3 regions of the Alteromonas sp. ABM1_013 genome follow, and region 1 is predicted to be linked to each of the others. Evidence: predicted binding sites of a transcription regulator. Region 1 holds the regulator's gene; each other region holds the start of a gene.
What was found. Region 1 encodes FliA, which starts transcription of late flagellar genes. Its sites were predicted from a motif close to CTAAAGNTNNNNNNNNNNNNGCCGATA; they were not measured.
Positions count from the first base shown of each region.

Region 2: the regulator FliA is predicted to act here: its motif matches at 1,361-1,387, upstream of ACXAGK_RS01710 (HAMP domain-containing methyl-accepting chemotaxis protein).
Region 3: the regulator FliA is predicted to act here: its motif matches at 2,584-2,610, upstream of ACXAGK_RS01145 (DUF3530 family protein).

Region 1 covers NZ_JBSWXH010000001.1:776,473-783,439, reverse strand. The annotation lists gene ACXAGK_RS03295 (chemotaxis protein CheA) at 1-1,971, opposite strand, end outside; gene ACXAGK_RS03290 (protein phosphatase CheZ) at 1,984-2,739, opposite strand; gene cheY (chemotaxis response regulator CheY) at 2,774-3,157, opposite strand; gene ACXAGK_RS03280 (RNA polymerase sigma factor FliA) at 3,194-3,925, opposite strand; gene ACXAGK_RS03275 (MinD/ParA family protein) at 3,922-4,788, opposite strand; gene flhF (flagellar biosynthesis protein FlhF) at 4,794-6,203, opposite strand; gene flhA (flagellar biosynthesis protein FlhA) at 6,233-6,967, opposite strand, start outside.
Region 2 covers NZ_JBSWXH010000001.1:401,851-408,817, forward strand. The annotation lists gene ACXAGK_RS01710 (HAMP domain-containing methyl-accepting chemotaxis protein) at 1-1,217, opposite strand, end outside; gene ACXAGK_RS01715 (symmetrical bis(5'-nucleosyl)-tetraphosphatase) at 1,502-2,329, opposite strand; gene apaG (Co2+/Mg2+ efflux protein ApaG) at 2,337-2,711, opposite strand; gene rsmA (16S rRNA (adenine(1518)-N(6)/adenine(1519)-N(6))-dimethyltransferase RsmA) at 2,720-3,547, opposite strand; gene pdxA (4-hydroxythreonine-4-phosphate dehydrogenase PdxA) at 3,544-4,530, opposite strand; partial or broken gene surA (peptidylprolyl isomerase SurA) at 4,544-5,836, opposite strand; gene lptD (LPS assembly protein LptD) at 5,886-6,967, opposite strand, start outside.
Region 3 covers NZ_JBSWXH010000001.1:252,049-259,015, reverse strand. The annotation lists gene rapA (RNA polymerase-associated protein RapA) at 1-1,784, shown strand, start outside; gene rluA (bifunctional tRNA pseudouridine(32) synthase/23S rRNA pseudouridine(746) synthase RluA) at 1,835-2,551, shown strand; gene ACXAGK_RS01145 (DUF3530 family protein) at 2,697-3,584, shown strand; gene ACXAGK_RS01140 (hypothetical protein) at 3,728-4,051, shown strand; gene ACXAGK_RS01135 (AmpG family muropeptide MFS transporter) at 4,152-5,498, shown strand; gene ACXAGK_RS01130 (response regulator) at 5,604-6,967, shown strand, end outside.

The DNA.
Region 1 (6,967 bases):
CTGGCCATCTACCGTATTGGTCTTCTTGATGTCCATGTTTATTATTTCGTTCACCGCACCTAATGGTAACGCAAAGGTCTGTTTTCCTACAACAATCATTAACGTAGGTAGAATCGCGAGCGTTAGCGGTACCTTGATATCTAATCGTGTACCTTTTCCTAACTGCGAGTCGATATTGATGGTACCGTTGAGCTGGTTAATCTTAGTTTTAACCACGTCCATGCCCACACCACGACCTGAAATATCGCTGATTTCGGTTTTAGTAGAGAAGCCAGGTGCAAAAATAAGATTAAACGCTTCAACATCAGACATGCGTGCTGCTGCGTCTACGTCCAATACGCCGCGGCTAATTGCGATCTCTTTTAGCTTTTCGGCGTCCATACCTTTACCGTCGTCTTCGATAGTAAGAAGAATATGGTCGCCCTCTTGAGATGCTGATAGCTGAACCGTACCCATGCGAGGCTTACCTGCCGCTGCACGATCATCAGGCATTTCTATCCCGTGGTCGACAGAGTTTCGCACCAAATGCACGAGCGGGTCGGCCAATGCTTCAACCAAGTTTTTATCTAAGTCTGTCTCTTCACCTACAAGATCTAAGGTAATTTCTTTCTTTAAGCTTCTAGCCAGGTCACGTACAACGCGAGGAAAACGGCCAAACACTTTCTTGATAGGCTGCATGCGGGTTTTCATTACCGCACCTTGCAAGTCTCCAGTCACTACATCTAGATTAGCAATGGCCTTTGACATGCTCTCATCGTTGCTGTTGATCCCCAAACTTATCAGTCGGTTTCTAACGAGTACGAGTTCGCCGACCATATTCATAATTTGGTCTAAACGCTTAGTGTCTACACGTACTGTTGTCTCAGCAGGTGGTGGAGCAGGAGCCCCTTTTTTATCATCTTTCTTGGCAGGCGCTTTTGGCGCAGCTGCTTTGCTCGTTTTAGCTGGGCTCGCTGCACTAGGTTCTGGCTTCGCCTTAGGCGCAGCCGGGGCACTCGACGCGGCTTGCTTTGCTTTTTGAACAGCTTCGGTAGCCGCTTTGTCTACCGGAGGTTCAGGGGCCGCTGGAGCAGAGCCTTGTTTAGTTGGACCTTGACCAGAGCCGTGAAGCTGATCAAGCAGTGCTTCAAATTCATCGTCGGTAATTTCTTCATCTCCGGCACTACTTGCCGGAGCAGTTGCTGATACTGGTTCTGGAGCACTTTTTTCGTCCCCACCAAACTGACCTTTTCCGTGCAGATCATCTAACAGTGCTTCGAACTCTTCATCAGTAATGTCATCACTGTCAGTGCTCGCCGCTGGTGCTGACGTTTGCGCAGGCTCCGGTTTGGCGGGTTCTGTATTGGTTGATGCAGCTTGTCCTGTAGCACCACCTCCATGAAGCTCATCAAGAAGAGCTTCAAACTCATCTTCGGTAATTTCTTCTATACCCCCGCTATTTTCACTGGTACCTGACGCTGCTGGCACTGGTTCATCTATAGCTAGCTCGGGCTCTTCTGCAACGACCGCGGGCTCAGCCGCGACAACTTCTGGCTCCGCCGCAGGCGCACTTGCATTGTCGAAGATGTTTTCATCTGGAGATTCTGGGCGACTGAGTTTGTGTAACAGGTCGACGAGGTGTGCATCTGCCGGCTCTAGCGGCTCTTGTGCTTTTACTCGTTCAAACATTTCAACTACCACATCAGTGGCTTGCAAAATGATATCCATTAACTCAGGCGTTAGCGTTCGTTGGCCATTGCGCATAACGTCAAAGACGTTTTCAGCACCGTGACAAATTTCAACTAACTCAGTAAGAGAAAGGAAGCCCGCTCCCCCTTTTACTGTGTGATAGCCGCGAAAAATTGCGTTAAGCAAGTCCGCGTCTTCAGGATTGTTCTCAAGATCAACGAGCTGTTCTTGTAATTGTTCAAGTATCTCTCCAGCCTCAACTAGAAAGTCCTGTAATATTTCCTCGTCAACATCAAACGACATGCACCCGCTCCCCTAAAAACCTAAGCTAGACAGAAGATCATCTACATCATCTTGACCTGAAACGACGTCATCTCGTTTGTCAGCATCAATAATTGGGCCTTCTGCCTCTACACCATCAACCTTATCGGCCTTAACGCTGGAAGGTTTAGTTTGTTCTGCACCGTCCCGTTCGCCAAACATAGTAAGCATGTTTACAAGGCTATCTTCGACTTCTTTAACCAAGTCGATAACGCGACGAATAACCTGTCCAGTCAAGTCTTGATAACCTTGTGCCATCAAAACTTCTGTAAGTAACTGTGTAAGTTTAGCCGACTGATTCGAACCGTCTTCCAACAATTCGTCTAAGTCTGCACATAAAACCTTAAACTCACCCAACTCGATTTGGCGGTTCATCAGCTTTTTCCACTCTGGCATAACCTTTTCGATCCGCTCCGATAGCAGTTCAGCGATGGGCATACTCGCCTCAACGGCATCCATAGTAGTATTAGCAGCTTTTTCGGTTTCTTCAATTACGTAGGTAAGGCGGGACTGGGCATCAGGGATATCGTCTGTAGCTAGATTTTTGATGCGGTCGTCTATTTGAAAGTTGTTTAATGCGTCGTGGAGTTGACGCGTTAACTTGCCTACTTCAGCGAATAGCTCAACGTTTTCTTTCATTGAGACGGCTTCAAGTAGTGCGTTAGCTGAAGCCTTGTCACCTTCTTCGAGAAAAGTGACAAGCTGCTTTGCTTCTTCTAACGATATTGGAACGTTTACATTCGTTGACATCCAGTAAACCTCATTTATCTGGTGAGCGTCTGGATCAACCTAAACGTTCGAATATTTTATCTAATTTTTCTTTAAGCGTTGCCGCGGTGAAAGGTTTAACGACGTAACCATTCACACCCGCTTGGGCGGCGGCAACGATCTGTTCCTTCTTCGCTTCGGCGGTCACCATAAGTACTGGCAAATGCTTAAGTTTGTCATCGGCTCTAATCGCGCGGAGCAAATCTATACCCTGCATACCAGGCATGTTCCAATCAGTAACAACAAAGTCGAAATCGCCTTGTTGTAACATAGGTAATGCAGTGCTTCCGTCATCCGCTTCCTGAATGTTGGCAAAACCCAAGTCTTTGAGTAGGTTTTTGATGATACGTCTCATGGTTGAAAAGTCATCGACCACGAGAATTTTCATGCTTTTGTCCAAAATAGCCTCCACTGAGGGGTTAATTGTTTTTAATTTCTATTCTTCGTCAGCTTGCCACGATTTCATTCGTGATTTGAGTTTTAACATGGCTTGACTATGAATTTGACTGACTCTCGACTCACTTACGTCGAGAACCTCGCCTATTTCTCTTAAGTTTAGTTCTTCATCATAGTAAAGTGAAAGAACAATCGCTTCTCGCTCGGGTAATGTCGTTATTGCATGGGCCAGCGCTTTTTGAAATGCGCCCTGCATTAAATCTTCTAACGGTGCATCACTGCCTCGACTTTGCTCGGTAGTGATCACATCTTCCGACACACCTAAATCTTCAATGCCGACCAACTTCCCGGCATTTACTTCATTGAGCATCTGGTGATAATCCTGCAAGCTCACATTAAGCTTGTCAGCAATATCAGAATCTCGTGCGTCGCGCCCAGTTTCACTTTCTACCTGAGATATCGCTTCTGTTATTGCGCGACCATTTCGGTGAACAGAACGTGGCGTCCAATCACCTTTGCGTATTTCGTCCAGCATGGCACCGCGAATGCGGATACCTGCGAAGGTTTCAAAGCTTGCGCCTTTTGACCCATCAAAGTTTCGAGCGGCCTCTAACAAACCAATCATGCCTGATTGGATAAGGTCATCAACAAGTACACTCGCAGGCAGGCGCGCCATCAAATGGTGCGCAATACGCTTAACCAGAGGCGCATGTCTTTCGACTAACTGCGATTTATCTGTTTGCTGTTGATAAGCGGCTGCCTTGCTGTTCAACGTTGACTTCCTACGGCTTTTTCTGCAACTAATTGTTCAATGAAAAATTCTAAGTGACCTCCAGGCTGCGCTGGAATAGGCCAAGTAAGCGCCCTGTTTGCTAGCTTGGTTATCGCTACGGCTGCAGGAGAGCCTGGAAAAGCATCAACAATAGCTGTTTGCTTACGCACAGCTTTGCGAATATTTTCGTCAAATGGCACCGTCGCCACTAATTCTAGTGCAACATCAAGAAAACGCCCTGTCACTTTGCTTAATTTGCTAAATAATTCCTGACCTTCTCGCACATCGCGAACCATATTGGCCACAACTTTAAAGCGAAAAACACCGTGCTCACGGTTAAGGATTTTTATCAGCGCATACGCATCAGTTAGTGATGTTGGCTCATCGCAAACCACCACCATGATATCTTGGGAGGCTTTAGAAAAGCTTAATACCATATCTGAAATGCCAGCAGCGGTGTCGACTATTAATACGTCTATTTGAGAACGCAGCTCGCTAAACGCTCTTATCAAGCCAGCGTGCTGTGTGGGTGAGAGTTCCGCCATTGACTGCGTACCAGATGTGGCGGGCGCAATCTTAATACCGTGGGGGCCGGTTACTAAAACCTCGTCCAACGTGCACTCGCCAGAGAGTACGTGAGATAGGTTTTTCTCAACTCGCAGGCCTAGCATCACATCTACGTTTGCAAGACCAAGGTCCGCGTCAAGAACCATTACACGCTTGCCCTGCTTCGCCATGGCGATAGCAGTGTTAAGCGTAATGTTTGTTTTACCGACGCCACCTTTACCACCGGTGACGGCGATTACTTTGATTAACCGTGATTGCTTCATTTTTCTTAAGCTACTCGCTTGATCGTCAATCATACTGCTTATGCTGTTTTAATTGCGTTGTTACCACTAGTATGATTCAAACCGTACTTTTTATAAAGCTTTGCAGCAGCGGAAACTAAAGATTTCGCTTCTGCAATCTTAATGTCTTCAGGCACTTTTTGACCATCGGTGACATAACTAACCGGTAGTTGGTATTCAACCGCTGCACTAAGTACCTCTCCTAAAGAGTAGCACTCATCTAACTTTGTGAAAATACAGCCACTTAGTTCAATATCGTCATACGCTTGAATGATTCTCTGCAAAGCCGGATATTGCGTATTGGCTTGCGCTACCAAATATTTTTTAACTTTTGGCATTTGGCCATTGTCGAACTGCTTAATTTGCTTAATTAATCGACTATCACGCTGACTAAAACCTGCTGTATCAATCAATACTAGTCGCTTATGACGAAGTTGGAACAATAAATCTGCGAGTTCTTCACTAGTTTGCGCTTTTCGCACAGTACAGCCAATAATTTTTCCGTATGTCGCTAGTTGCTCATAGGCTGCAATTCTATACGTATCAATAGTTATCATAGCTACCGATTCTGCACCGTATTTTTGCGCGTAGCGGGCGGCCAACTTTGCAACCGTGGTTGTTTTACCTGTACCAGTAGGCCCGACTAATGCAACGGCACCTTGTGAGCTTAGTATATCGTTTCCGGTAACATTTATGCGATTAGCCAATAGGTTAAGAAGATATACCCACGCGTCACGTTCGTTGTAATGAGCCGGTGTATAGCTAATCAGCTGAGTTGCTAGTGCACTACTCAAACCCATATCGGTTAATCGCGTGACCAAGTATTGATGAACAGGTTTTTGACGCTTGTTCTTCGCTTCCATTAGGTCTGCAACTTGATACTGCAATACGTCGCGAAGTGAAGCTAACTCTTCTTTGATTTGAGCTAGTTCAGCAGACTGGGATACAGGAGTTTCACCCATACTTGACGCTTGATGCTCAGGAAAAGTCTGTTGCTCGATAGCATCTTGTGCTGGTGACTGTGTTTCAAGGTCGTCGATAAACGCTTCTGAAAAATCTAAGTGAGATGCAATTTCGTTGGCGTGCTTAGCGTTCGCTGACATTGGCTGTGCTGGTTGTGCAGAACTACCTGCCACTGTGTTTCCACCATGCTGCTTTTCCAGCAAGGCTTTTAAGCTATCAGGGCCATCGTCGCCAATAATTTCACTTAAGCTAGGCACAGCCTTTTGGCCAGGCGTTTTGGCAGCGGTCTGTGGTGTCGCCTTAGGCGTGAAAAGCTTGGCTTCAGGCTCTTTGTCGTAGGCTGCTACAAGCTCGATACCGTCAGCAACTTTGCGATTTGACATGATCACTGCATCACTGCCCAACTCAGCTTTAACTTGGCTTAGCGCCTCACGCATATCTTTGCCGAAGAAACGTCTAATTTTCATTGCAACCTCTCCAATCACCCAGTGTCAGATTATTGACCGACCGAACTGACTATTTTTATTTGTTTGTCGTCAGGCACTTCTTGGTATGAAAGAACATGCAGCCCAACAACAGAATACTTTAAGAAGCGAGACAGAACGGGTCGTAGCATGCCTGAGGTAAGGAGTACTGCAGGTTCTCCCTCTAACTCTTGCTGCTGACTGGCTTGCTGCAATGATTTCTGCAGCTTGTCTGCCAGACCTGGCTCTATACCAGCACCGTCTTCGCCACCTGCTTGAAGAGACTGGTGCAACATCTGTTCCAACTCTGGCGCCAAGGTTATGACAGGTATCTCTTTTGCCCCCTGAGTAATTTCCTGAACGATTAAACGTTTGAGTGCTATACGCACCGCAGACACCAATACATCTGGGTCTTGGCTCCGTGTGCCGTACTCGCTAAGCGTTTGCACGATGGTGCGCATATCGCGAATAGGCACGCCTTCAAATAGTAAGGTTTGCAGCACTTTCACAACGGTACTAAGCGGCAGAATATCGGGCACCAAACCTTCGACCAATTTAGGGTGCTGTTTGGCCAGCATATCTAGAAGCTGTTGCGCTTCTTCATGCCCAAGTAACTGATAGGCGTTATTTGAAAGTAACTGACTTAGATGAGTCGCAACAACCGTAGCGGCATCAACAACCGTGTATCCAAGCGTTTGCGCGTGCTCGCGCTTATTAGGTTTAATCCAAACCGCATCTAGCCCGAAAGCAGGGTCTTTAGTAGCCCG
Region 2 (6,967 bases), 370 kb from region 1:
AACTGCTCTGCGCGAACGTTAATGGCAGTAATCAGCTCTTTCAGGTTGCCAATTAGCGTATTACAGTTTCTTGCTAGTAGCCCAAACTCGTCTTGCGCTGAATCGTCTAGGCGATGAGTAAGGTCACCTGATGACGCAACAGTAAGTAGTTCGTTTACGCGATAAAGCGGGTGTGTAATAGCGCGAACTGTGACGTAGCCAATAAAGGCTGCTACGGCAATAGAGATGAGAACAACAACAATAACAAAGGTGTTACCCGTTGTAATAGCACCGTTTACCTGATTTTCTATATGAGATGCTTTCTTATCAGCAAGATTCAGCAGGTTTTCAAGTGCGACAACACCCTGCGTAATATTTGAATCAGATGCGTTAAGTGCTTGTTCAGCGTCATTTCTGCGCTCTAGTCGGTCGACATGAAGCTGCACAACGCCGTCGTTAGCTTTTATGGCGTTGATGGCGTCATTAACTAAGTCGTTAATATCATCAAGTGTACCTGAGTCATCACGACCCCCCGCAGCTTCAACCATTTCGCTTAGCTGGGTAACTACTTTTTCAACTACAAGGTCGACCTCGTTACCGAGCGTCTGTGAACGCACCAGTGTTTCGGTTTTAATGTACTCGTATGAAACAGTAAGAAGAGAGAGAAGCGAAGTTTCAAGTTGACCACCGATCTCAGCAGCACGTCTAAGATTAGGATCGCGCTGAACCGCGTCTAGGTCTGAAAAATCCAGAAGGTAGGTAGAGGCATCGTCTGCGTTATCTTCAGCATCACCTAGTTTGTCTTGTATATTGTTGCGCAAGTCGAGGTACATTTGGTGATTTTTGTACATAGCCTCAACATTAGTAATATACGCATCATAAGATTCGCGAACACTGTTTAGCGTGTTTCTAAGCTCTGGCTCATTACTAACGGCCTGCGCTAGCTTATTGTACTCATTTTCAAAGGTATCTTTGGCAGAGTCAAATGACGCTCTTTTGTCCTTAAGATCACTTAAATCTTCTTCGATATAGCTTTCGAAGGTAAGTCGACCCATATTCAGGAAGCTTGCTTTAAGTGCATTACTGCCTGCTACCGTGGGCAAGGCAACGTCATTTACTTCCTCTGTTGCAGAGCCTATGGAATTGAGGTTATAAAGTGAGACAACACTTATAACGATTAGAAGTGCGCTAATCGCTACAAATCCCCCGATTACGCGTGTGGCTACCGTTATTTTCATCGGAACTCCTGGATGAGTGTTTTTTATTTTTATCCCGAACGATATTACCTGCCTCAGCTAACAAAATATAGCACTTATAAAGTGATGTTTGCTTGTATGCTGAGCAGGTAACGAAACATCATCGTTACTTTCACAAGTAAGTGTATCGGCTACAAAGACTTAATGTTTATTTTATTTAGCACTTAAGTCTAATTGTTATTACTGGTACAACCAGTTGGGCCAAGGAAAAGCGGGCTCTCCCTCGGAAAAGTTTCGTATCTGTGGGCGTGTATACAATAATGATTCTATGCTGTAACGCTAATCAAAGTTGAGGTATCTAAATTCAATAGCGTCATACTTTGCCCCCACACGTAGCCAGTATCTAAACCAACGAATTGTGAGTTATTTGTATGACCTGATAGGGCGGCCCAGTGCCCGAAAATTACTCGCTGGCTAGTTGTGAGCTTTGTATTTTCTATTTCAAACCAAGGCTTTAGGGGGCTATTGGGATCATTAGAAACGGTACTAGGATGAGACTTATTGTCAAAGTCGAGGGTGCCATCGGTATGAACAAATCGCATGCGCGTACACGCATTCACAATAAAGCGCAGTCGCTCGTCATCCTCGAGTTTATCTGACCAGTTGTCAGGTGTATTACCGTACATCTTTGAAAGAAAAGTGGCGTAATCAGCGGACTTAAGGATGTTGCTAACTTCATCACTAAGTGAAACGCACTCATCAATAGACCACTTAGGATAAAGTCCCGCGTGGATCATCACAGAGTTTTCATCTAATTTCATCGCTAGAGGGAACTGCCGCAACCAATCAACCAGTTCGTTTAAATCCGAAGCGTTAAGAAGCGGGTCTAACTTATCTGACTTTTTGGCTTTGCGAATATCGTTTACAACGGCAAGTAAGTGGAGGTCATGGTTACCTAAAACACTATTAAACTGGCTGCCAAGAGATTTCAGAAAGCGCAATGTGCTAAGCGAATCTTCTCCTCTTGCAACCAAGTCACCGACAGCAAACAGCTTGTCGTTTGTCTCGTCAAATTCTACTTTATCCAATACGCGACGAAGACCGTCATAACAGCCCTGAATATCGCCAATGACGTAGGTGTTACCTTTAGACATAGAAACCTTAATGAAGAATGCTTGGAATGGCTAGGCGAAATATGTTTATAGGAACGCGAAAACGCTCACCGCTTTCTAGTTCCATTACATAGTAGCCTTCCATATTGCCAACCGGTGTGTCAATGACTGCGCCACTGGTATAGTCAAAATGTTCACCAGCTTTCATTATAGGCTGTTTTCCTACCACTCCATCACCTTCTACTTCTGACGTTTTACCGTTAGCGTCGGTTATCTTCCAATAGCGACTAAGCAGCTGTACGGTATGTTCACTATTGTTTTCAATAGTAATGTGGTAGGCAAACGCGAACTGCTTAGAATCTGAGGGCAGGTGGTCAGGAAGGTGACGGGTTTTCACCCGCACCTTTATATCAAGTACATCCATAGAGGAACTTATTGCTCTTGTTGGTGCTCTTTCGCCGACACAGCATTAGCTATAGTGGCGAAGTCGTTAAGCGATAACACTTCTGCGCGAGAAGTTGGATCTAACCCTAACTCACGGATTTCTTCCTCACTTAAGCTGTCTTTCAGTGAGTTACGAATAGTTTTTCGGCGTTGATTAAAAGCCTGTGCACAAACGCGCTCAAGGGTGTTTACCGATTCGACATCAACGGGTGGAGCTTGATGCGGAACTAGTTTTACAACGGCCGAGTCTACCTTCGGAGGTGGCTTGAAGGCACCTGGCGGAACATTCAAAACAGGGATCACGTGGCAATAGTACTGGGCCATTACTGAAAGTCTGCCGTAGTTCTTAGAGCCCGGTCCCGCAGCTAGTCGGTTTACCACCTCTTTTTGAAGCATAAAATGCATGTCTTCGATGCAATGAGCATGATCAAAAAGGTGGAACATTAGCGGCGTTGAAATGTTGTAAGGTAAGTTACCAAATACACGGAGCTTCTTGTCTTTTATTGGCATTTCTTTGCATAGTGCGCCAAAATCCATCGTCATCGCGTCTTGTTCAATAACGGTTAGTTTTTCGCCGTTAAATGGGTGATGTCGCAGACGTTTGGCAAGGTCGCGGTCAAGTTCAATAACCGTTAGTGCGTCAACTTCTTCACAAACAGGGTCTGTTAATGCGCCTAAACCGGGTCCAATTTCTACCAGGTTTTGTTCATTTTTTGGCGCGATGGCTGCAACAATTTTACCTATCACGTAGTCATCGTGTAGGAAGTTCTGCCCGAATCGCTTTCTGGCCGTATGGCCTAAATGTGTTTTACTCATTGTTGATGATGTGCAAGCTCAATGGCTTTTTCCAATGCTTTTCTGAAACTACCGGCGTCGGCTTCACCAGTACCTGCTAAATCTAATGCAGTACCGTGGTCGACTGAAGTGCGAACAAAAGGTAATCCTAATGTGATATTCACTGACGCCCCGAAACCCTTGTATTTTAGCACGGGTAAGCCCTGGTCGTGATACATAGCTAGCACAACGTCGGCATTTTCTAGGTATTTAGGCTGAAATATGGTGTCAGCGGGCAGGGGGCCGGTGATCTTAAGGCCCTCGTCTCTTAGCTCATTTAGCGCTGGGATGATAGTGTGGATCTCTTCAGTACCAATATGGCCATCTTCACCCGCATGCGGGTTTAATCCGCATACATAAATGTGGGGCTCATTAATGCCAAACTTAAGCTTCAGGTCAGTATTAATAATATGAATAACTTTGTGTAGGCGCTCGCGGGTTATCGCTTTTGCCACGTATTCAAGAGGAATGTGAGTCGTAGCTAGCGCTACATTTAAACCTTCTGTAGCCAACAGCATAACCACGTCAATGGTATTAGACTGGTAGGCGAAAAACTCAGTATGTCCGCTGAAGGACACCCCTGCTTTGTTAATAATACCTTTGTGTACCGGGCCAGTTACAACAGCATCAAAATCGCCGTCCATATTGGCCTGGCACGCTTGGCGTAAGGTTTCGACTACATAAAGCCCGTTCTCACTATCAAGGGTTCCGGGAATAACATCAGCGGTTTTGTCTATCTGCTTTATAAACAACGAACCCGCATCTTGTATCTGCGGGTTATTTGCATCGTAATCGATTAGTGTTAACGGAAGCCCTAAGGCGCTTGCTCGTGCTTTTAGCATGTCGCCATCGGCAAACACGACAAGCTGGGCTTGCCATGTTTCCTGGGCCAGTTTAATGATCAAATCTGGCCCGATACCGGCCGGTTCTCCCGGCGTTATTGCTATTTTAATTGGTGTGCTCATGAATAACTTATTATTAAGATTCGACAACTTCGACGTAAGCGGCATCACGCATCTCACGTAACCAGTTTTCGGTTTCTTCTGAAAATTTACGGTTAAAGATAAGCTGATATGCTTTATCTTCTTTACGTTTATCCGTTGCGTCATCCATGCGACGGTCGTTAAGTTGAATTAAGTGCCAGCCGTGAACAGTGCGCACTGGGTCGCTGTATTCGCCAGGTTCAAGCTGTGATAATGCTTCTTTAAACTCAGGTACATAATTACCTGGGGCAGACCAACCTAGTTCGCCACCGCGAAGGGCCGAGCCAGGGTCTTCTGAATATTCTTTAGCTAACTCTGCAAAGTCCGCTTCACCGTTTTTCAATTCTTCTTTGAAGCGCACTAGCATCTCTTTTGCTTTTTCTTCGCTTAGAATAATTGATGGCTTAACCAAGATATGACGTGAGTTCACTTCTTCAACGGTAACTTTCTCAATACCGCGAGTATCTAGTACTTTAAGTATGTGAAAGCCTGCGCCGCTTCGGATAGGACCAACAAGCGCATCCTTATCCTTGTCCTGAATTGCTTCTGCGAAAAGCGTTGGCATAGCGTTAATATTAAGCCAGCCCATATCACCACCTTCTAACGCTTCGTTACCCGATGATGAGGCAATGGCGATTTTAGCAAAATCAGAGCCTGATTCTAACAAGGCTATTACTTTGTCCGCGCGCTCACGTGCTGCCTGAATGTCCTCGTCTGTTGGTTCAGGTGGGAAGCCAATAAGTATATGACCTAAACGGTATTCGGCCTGCGTTGCACCCTGTTGCTCCATAAGATCAATCAGCGTATCTATTTCTTGAGGCGTGATATAAACGCGGCGGCGTACGTTCGCGCGGCGCACTTCACCCATGATAACTTCTTCACGTATATCTTCGCGATAGTCATCATAAGCAATGCCTTCAGCGGCCAATTGAGCGCGAAGTTGTTCTACGGTCGCATTTTGATTGGCCGCGATATTACCAATGGTTTGCTCAAGTTGAGGGTCACTGATACGAATACCCATACGCTCAGCCATTTGTAGCTGAAGGCTCTTCGTAATTAAACGCTCAATAGCCTGTGTACGAAGCGCGCGGTCTGAAGGTAGCTGTTGGTTGTTAGCTTCAGCGTTGCGCTTAACGTCTTGTACAAGGGCTTTAATTTCACTCTCAAGTATAACGCCTTGATCAACAATCACAGCTACGCGGTCAAGCATTACTTCTTGTGCCACGCTGTTAAACGAGAGTAGGGCACCTAACATCAATGCACGGATAATGAACTTCATACACACTCTTTTATTATTGGTTAATGCTTTTAAGCGCTGCTAGGCGCTCAATTGCGGGTTAATTTAAACTATAAGGCTGGCGATAGCCAAACATACCGTCTTCAAGCATGCTTCTTTGGGTTCCTGATGAACCTATACCTTTGAAAATAAACTGTAGCGACACACCAGAGTCGAAATCATCCGTTGTCTGAACGCCACTGTCGTTGTAGCGGTTGTTCAAACTGCGCTGGGCGACAAGTCGAACTGCCCAGCAACAAGACTCATATTGAATACCTGCGTAGGTTTCTACACTTCGATGGCGCTCTAAATCACGGTAAGTACGGCCAACCCATTGCCAATTTTCAGAAATTGGCCAGCTTGCTGAAATACCTATTTGATTAATGGTTTCACCACTAAGGTCGCGAACGTAGCGATGACTTAATTGAATAAAGCGCGCGTCATCTTTACGGTATTCAATGCCCACGCTGCTCAGGTCAACTTTGTCTGTGTCAGTGGTGACCTGCACATCAGAATGGAAAAACCAATTTTGGTTAAAGCGCCAATCTACCTCAGCGGCAAGGGCTGATCGATCTTGGTTTTTAGTTGCCGCAACCACTTTATTATCTTCAAGATAGAATATCTGACCCACACTAAGAACGAATTGTTCCCGATTGTTTTTATCTAACATGCGAGTGGTGGCACCAAGGGTAATCTGGTTGTTGTCGCTAATTCTATCGAGGCCAGTAAATTCCTGTCCTCGAAACAAGCCTTCAACGTCAGTTAACAGAGGTGTTGAGTCATAAAAGCCGATGGCAGTTTGGTCTTCATAAGACGTGTAAAGATACTGAACTTTTGGTTCAAGGGTCATCGACATATCGTCACTAAACCAAGATGTATCTCTTTCAAAGTACAGTGCACCGTAAAGGCGAGCCTGACCAAGGGTACGCTCTACATCTTCTTCTAAATCAGTCCCTTCCACATTGTCTTGCTGATACACAGTTTGAAATAATGAAGTCTCTGCAACAAATTCTCCCCATGCCGCGCGAAATGGCATGGCAAGCGTTGGCGCAATGTGAAATCGCGTTGCGGTTGGCGCAGTATCTAATGTGTTGTCAAAATGAGCGACTTCTGAATCAAGATTAAACTCAAAGTACTCGCCTA
Region 3 (6,967 bases), 520 kb from region 1:
AAGAATCGAAATACAGTCAGCTCGCCGATGCGGTCGCGCCATTACTTTCAGACGCCGAGCCTAACGACAAGCAACGTAGCAAACTTGCTGAGTTTGCGCCTGACGTAATGGAACATGCGGGTGATTTAAGCTCGCCGGACAATCGCCATGCGTTGTTGCATCAACTTATTGACTGTCACGGTACAGGTCGCATGCTATTTAGAAATCGCCGCGCCAATATCGAAGGGTTCCCAGAGCGTAAACTAAGTGCATATGAATTGGCGTTGCCGGAGGTTTATTCAGAGGCAGTGAGCGGTGGCGACCTAACCTATTCACTATACCCTGAGCGTATGGCAAGCGTGGTTAATAGCTGGACTAAGCACGACCCTCGCGTTGAATGGCTGCTAGATTTTATGCAAAGCGTTAAGCCAGAAAAAATTCTGCTTATTTGCGCAAGCGCTCGTACGGCACAAGAGTTAGGCGAAGTCATTCGCACGCAAACCGGCATACGCCACAGTGTATTCCACGAAGGCATGAGCATAGTAGAGCGCGATAAGGCCGCCCATTACTTTGCTGACGAAGAAGACGGCGCTCAAATTCTATTGTGCAGTGAAATTGGCAGTGAAGGCCGTAACTTCCAGTTCGCTCACCACTTGGTTCTGTTCGACTTGCCCATTACGCCAGACCTGCTTGAACAGCGTATTGGTCGTCTTGACCGTATTGGCCAAACTCAAACTGTACAAATTCACGTGCCGTATTTAGCGAAAACCGCGCAGCACGTCTTACTAGATTGGTATCACGAAGGACTTAATGCCTTTGAGAAGACCTGTCCGACCGGCTCTGGCGTGTTCGACGACGTTAAGCCTTTGCTTATTGGTGCCTGCTTGCACCCTGACGATATGAGTGCCCGTGACGAGCTTGTAAACATGAGCGTTACGCTAAATAGCCAACTGGTGGCACAGCTTGAAGCCGGTCGCGATCGACTTCTTGAGCTTAATGCTTCTGGAGAAGGCCGTGTAGAGCAACTGCTTGAAGACATTATTACACTTGATAGCGAACAAGATTTGTCGCGCTTTATGGGCCGTGTATTTGACGCTATCGGTGTTCAGCAGGACGAAAAAGGTAATGACTGCTTTATCCTTATGCCAACCGAATCCATGGTAAGCCAGCTTCCAGGGCTTGACCCAGAAGGCATGACGGTCACTTACAAGCGCCGTGTTGCCACCACGCTTGAAAACGTACAGTTTCTTAGCTGGGACCACCCGCTAGTACATACCGCGATTGATGTAGTACTCACCGACGTACACGGAAAAAGCAGCATGGGCTTTATTGCCGAGCCATCTTTACCGAAGGGCGCCTACTGGATAGAAACCCTTTTTGTGCTGCATGCACAAGCGCCGAAAACGCTTCAATTAGGCCGTTTCTTGCCACAAACGCCTGTGCGGGTATGTTTAGATGCGCAGGGCAATCCTTCTGACTTAAGTTTTGATGTTAAGCGTAAAATTGGCCGCAAAATTTCTTCTCAACTTCTAAAAGCACTGCAACAGCCGCTTGAACTTGCAATCGAGAAAGCACGTAAGCTTGCCCATCATGAGGCTAACCAAAAGCAGCATGATGCCCTTAACGATATGCATAGCACATTGAATGATGAAATACAGCGCTTGCGCGATCTTCAAAAGCGCAATCCTGCTGTGCGCGATAGCGAAATTGAATTTATTGAAACGCAAATGAATGCGCTCGATAAGGTCATTCAGGAAGCCGATGTTCAGCTAGACGCAATACGTATTGTGGTGAACAACCCGTAAATGCGAAATGTTAAGCACTGAAAGAACAACGTTGAAGTAACGAGTACATAATGGCAAACCCGAGTTTTGTTTATAACCCACCTATGACGCCTTATCTTGATATCCTGTATCAAGATGAGGATATGGTGGTAGCGCACAAGCCTAGCGGACTGTTAAGCGTGCCAGGAAAGGCCTTAGAGCACCGAGACTCGCTCATTAGCCGTGTTAATTGTGTATACCCTACCGCGACGGTAGTTCATCGGCTAGATATGGCGACATCGGGTATCTTAGTGCTGGCACTGAATAAAGAGAGTCATCGCCATATATCAAAGCAATTTGAGCTCCGACAAACTAAAAAGCGGTATTTTGCCCGAGTACATGGTCATGTAGCACAAGACAGTGGAGAGGTTAATTTACCCCTTATTTGCGACTGGCCGAACAGGCCGAAGCAAATGGTAGATTTCGAGCGCGGTAAGAAAGCAGTGACGCAATTTGACGTTGTCGAGCGTACCCATGATGAAAATGGATTGCCCTATTCTTTAGTTGCCCTTTATCCCATCACAGGTCGCTCTCACCAACTGCGCGTGCATATGCTTGCTTTAGGCCACCCTATTTTAGGGGACAGACTTTATGCCCATGAAGAAGCGTTATCTATGGCCTCTCGCTTGCAGCTACATGCAGAAAGCTTAAGCTTTTCCCACCCTACATTCGGGCACTGGCAGCATTTTCACATTCCTATACCTTTTAGCCAGTACCAACCCAAAGCCCTTTCTGAAAGTATTGAGTAGTTAGCGGTTCTTTATTTTATCTATGGACTTCATTTCAGTTTTATAAGGTTCTGCCGATAACCTTCTTAGAATACTTGGTGTATGAATTGATTTGATGCTGCCGTAACCGCGCAAATCAAAAATAGGTAAAGGCAAACCGTTTTTTATGAAAAGGCACGCTCTTCTTATAACATTTGCAGTTATCGTATCGCTGCTGCCTGTAACGGCGCATTGTGATTTTTTCACAGATGTAAGTAATGCCTATTTGCCCGGAGAAGTGGACGCGTTAATGGTGGGCGAAGAGAAAGCCCCTGTTATTATGGTTGAGGCACGAACTCCGCTCCCTTTGGGTGTTGCCGTGATACTCACTGAACCCTTTCCATCTAGCTTGACCCTTGCAGAAGGTAACAGCCTAGCGAGTATGCTTGCTGAGAAAGGGTGGAACGTAATTATCAGCCCATTTAATTTGTCGACAAGCTCACCATCGGTTCTAACTACTGAAGAACAAACCAGTGAAGCCCAAGCAGAAAGCGCATCCCCATCGATGGGTAGTGAATCAATCATCCACCCGAGAAGTGATCAACTGACTCAGTACCTTGACTTTGAATCAACAACGACAGCACTAACGCTGCAACTCAGTGCTTTAGATAATTATTTGCAAGATAGAACGGGATACCGCATGGTCATTGCGCAAGGAATGCTTGCAACGGCCTACTTGTCTGCAGTAGAAATGCAGCCTGGTTTACAACCAGACTCATTTGTCGCTATATCGCCATTCTGGCCACAAGAAAAAACAAATAACTTAGTGATTGATACTATCGCGAAAGCCAGCTTTCCCATTCTTGACTTGTCTTTAATAAACTTTAATGACTGGGAAGCAAGCACCGCAATGAAAAGAAAGGTTCGTGCAAAAAACGAACTGAAATTGCACTATAGGCAAGTCCACCTGCCAAATAATTCTTTAACCTTTAGTATAAAAGAAATCAACAAAACCCCGAATATTCATATAGTTGCAAATAGCATCATAGGCTGGACCAGGCATCTAGGCTGGTAATTCCTCTATCTTAGGATTAGGCTAAATCAGTATCCAAAACAGTTACCTACCTTTATTCATACGAATAATGGGATGTTGAAGTCAATGGTAGTCATGTTATGGGCTATACTATTTTTTAGCAAACAACGACGGTTGAGTGGCTTGTGAATGTTCAAGATTTTGTAGATAACAAAGCGAAACAGCTGTGTTTCTATTTGCGAGCATTTTGGCAGGGAGAGCTTCCTATCGAGGAGATCGAGCTATTCTTTTGGGATAGTATGGAAGAATGGGGGCAAATTGAATGCACGTTAACCCAGCCATATACGCAAAAAGAGCGTGTTTTTTGGCATTTGCTTCATCAAGTGCATTACTGGAATGAAGATAAACTAACAAAAGACCAGTTTCTTGTTGATGAGTTAACAAACTGTGTTAACTTTTTGGAAGGTTTAGGGCACTGCCCTCTGGATTGCGTCGGGATCCGCCCCTAATTTCCGCTCACTTACAACGGTATACTCCCCCCTTGGGTTAAAACGTATCGCTTAAAAGTTCATCATGCCCCCACAGTTTTATTGCTAAACACAATGGTTCATGGCTCAATACACTTTTGAGTCAACGCCGAAGGCCGAAGTATTGCTAACTGCATTAAAAACGTTCAATGACAAACGCTTCTTAACCATTTTTCTTTTTGGCGTTTCCAGTGGCTTCCCTTGGATCATGATTGGTTCAGTATTATCGGCATGGTTAAAGGATGAAGGGTTATCGCGTTCGGCGATTGGTTTGTTCGGTATTATCTTCGCCACCTACTCATTTAATTTTCTATGGTCGCCCCTTGTCGATAAGCTTAAGCCGCCAATGCTAGGACAAAGACGAGGTTGGATCTTTTTGATGCAAAGCGCTGTTGTTTTCCTGTGTCTGGCCATGTCCCAACTTACCGCAAACCAAGACCTATTCTACGTAGCCCTAATTGGTTTACTCATTGCCATTGCTTCTGCCACCCAAGATATTGCTATTGATGGCTTTCGTATTGATTGCATTGAAAAAGAAGACAAAGATGGTATGTCTACTGCATCATCAGTAGCAACAGCTGGATGGTGGACGGGCTACGGTGGCCTTGGCGCTATCCCCTTTTTCTTAGCAGACCTCACTTCCTGGACTTGGCCAGATATTTACTTATTACTTGGCGCTATCATGGCCTCTTTGGCAATAGCTACCTGGTTTGCTAATGAACCAGCTGTTAATAGGGAAGCTTTGCTTGAGCAAGTAACGGATGTAGACGCAAACAGCTCTGCAGCAATTAACTGGATAAGAACAACACTCATAACACCATTTTCGGAGTTCTTTAACCGCAATGGCATTAAGCTGGCTGCTTCATTCTTACTGTTTATTTTTCTTTTTAAAATTGGAGAAGCGTTTTTAGGTCGTATGAGCATCGTCTTCTATAAAGAAGTGGGTTTTTCAAATAGCGATATCGCCACTTACTCAAAGCTGCTTAACTGGTGGGTGACGATTGTCTTTTCTCTGCTCGGTGGATTAGTCAATATTCGCTATGGTATTTACCGAGGACTGATGATTGCAGGGGTTGCCATGGCGGCTTCAAACCTTCTGTTTGCTCTTATCGCGCAAACTGGGCCTTCAACTTCACTGTTAGCCATCACTGTAGTCGTCGACGGTTTTACCGGAGCATGGAGCACCGTTGCCATGGTCGCCTTTATATCGCTTTTATGTAACCGCGCTTTTAGCGCAACTCAATATGCACTTATGGCCTCACTAAGTGTTGCAGGACGAACATTGGTTGCTTCTAGCAGTGGTCTAGTTGTTGATAGTCTTAATGGAAACTGGAGTTTGTTTTTCATTTTGACCGCTGTCATGGTGGTCCCAAGCCTTTGCTTTTTATATTCCATAAGAGATCACATAAAGCGCGTCGAAGCGCCATAAATTCCTTACACCCTGTTGCTGTCTACATTTAGTGGCCTTGCAACTTTGTATTAGTTGCCTACATTTAAAGAAGGTAGTTAATACAAACTCTTGCAAGGAAGAAATTTGAGCGCAAACAAGGCTTATCCACCGCAACGCAAGTCATCATTGGCATTTTCCGCTTTTACCTTTTCAAAAGTAAACGCCACGGCTATGTTTTTCGCGGCCATTATTATCTCAATCTTGCTTGTATTGAACACTAAACAGCAGTCTTTCATTACTAACCTTAAGCAAAAGAGTGATTTAGAAACGAGTATAATTACCGCTGAACATCGAATTCACCAATTCAACAGACAAACTCAAAGCGATAATGGCAATCATACCGCTCTAGCCCATCAGTTACAGGTAACGTACCAGGGGTTACATCGATATTTACAAGACAGATGGAGGGTCAGCGACGCTCCTGCGCCCGTTTCTAAAGAAGAGTTTACAAAGGCATATAAAGGTTTAAATAGAGCCACAGCCGAAGAAAGCGCCAAAACAACGCGAATATTGCTTTATACGTTTATGGCGCTCGCCCCTACTGAAATGAAGCCTTATATTGATGATGGCTTTAGCCTTCTTCCTCTTCTAAGCACCTTACAAGCGGAAGAAAATGCGGCGTTACTCCGTGTACAGGTACTGCGGCAAAAGATGTTGATAACCACTTTATTTGGCGCAGTTGTTCTGGTTCTTTGGTATCTTGGTGCGTGGATTATTAGTAAAAGCTCACCCAAGAAATCTCTGCGAAAACTCAACAAGTCAAAGGTACGGCTTGCTATTGCTGATAATGATCAAGATCTACAGAACAAAGAGTTTTTACAGCTTATCAGCCATGAGTTTAGGGCCCCGATTAGCGCCATAATTAGTGCCTTAGAGCTTATTCCTAATTTGGAAGATCAGCGTACTCGGTTAATTCAACAAGCAGAGCAATCCAGTTATCGACTGCTAAATTTAACCAACAACCTTACTGATATACTCAATAATCACATAGAGGATGACCTTCAACTTTCAAAGGTAGACTTGATCAGCTTGTTAGACGAATGCATATCCCCTTTTTCGGTAAGGATTAAAGACAAAAAGCTCGAATTTAACATGCACTGCAGTCATAGCGTGCCAAGTTATGCTGAAACCGATGCTATGGCCCTTTCCAAAGTCATAGTGAATATTCTCGATAATGCCGTGAAATTTACTTCAACGGGTTTAATTGACGTGACCGTTACAACGCTAGTTAAAAACAAAAAAGTTTTTCTAGTAATCATTATTAACGACACCGGCATTGGCATTGATGATAGTACGCAAAAACGCATGTTTGAGCGCTTTTATAGAGGAGAGCATTCGCAAAGTCAGCGCTACCCAGGGGCGGGGATTGGGCTATCGGTTGCCAAACGCAGTATTGATAGACTTGGCGGTGCACTTCAAGTCAACAGTACCGTTGGCGTCGGATCTGA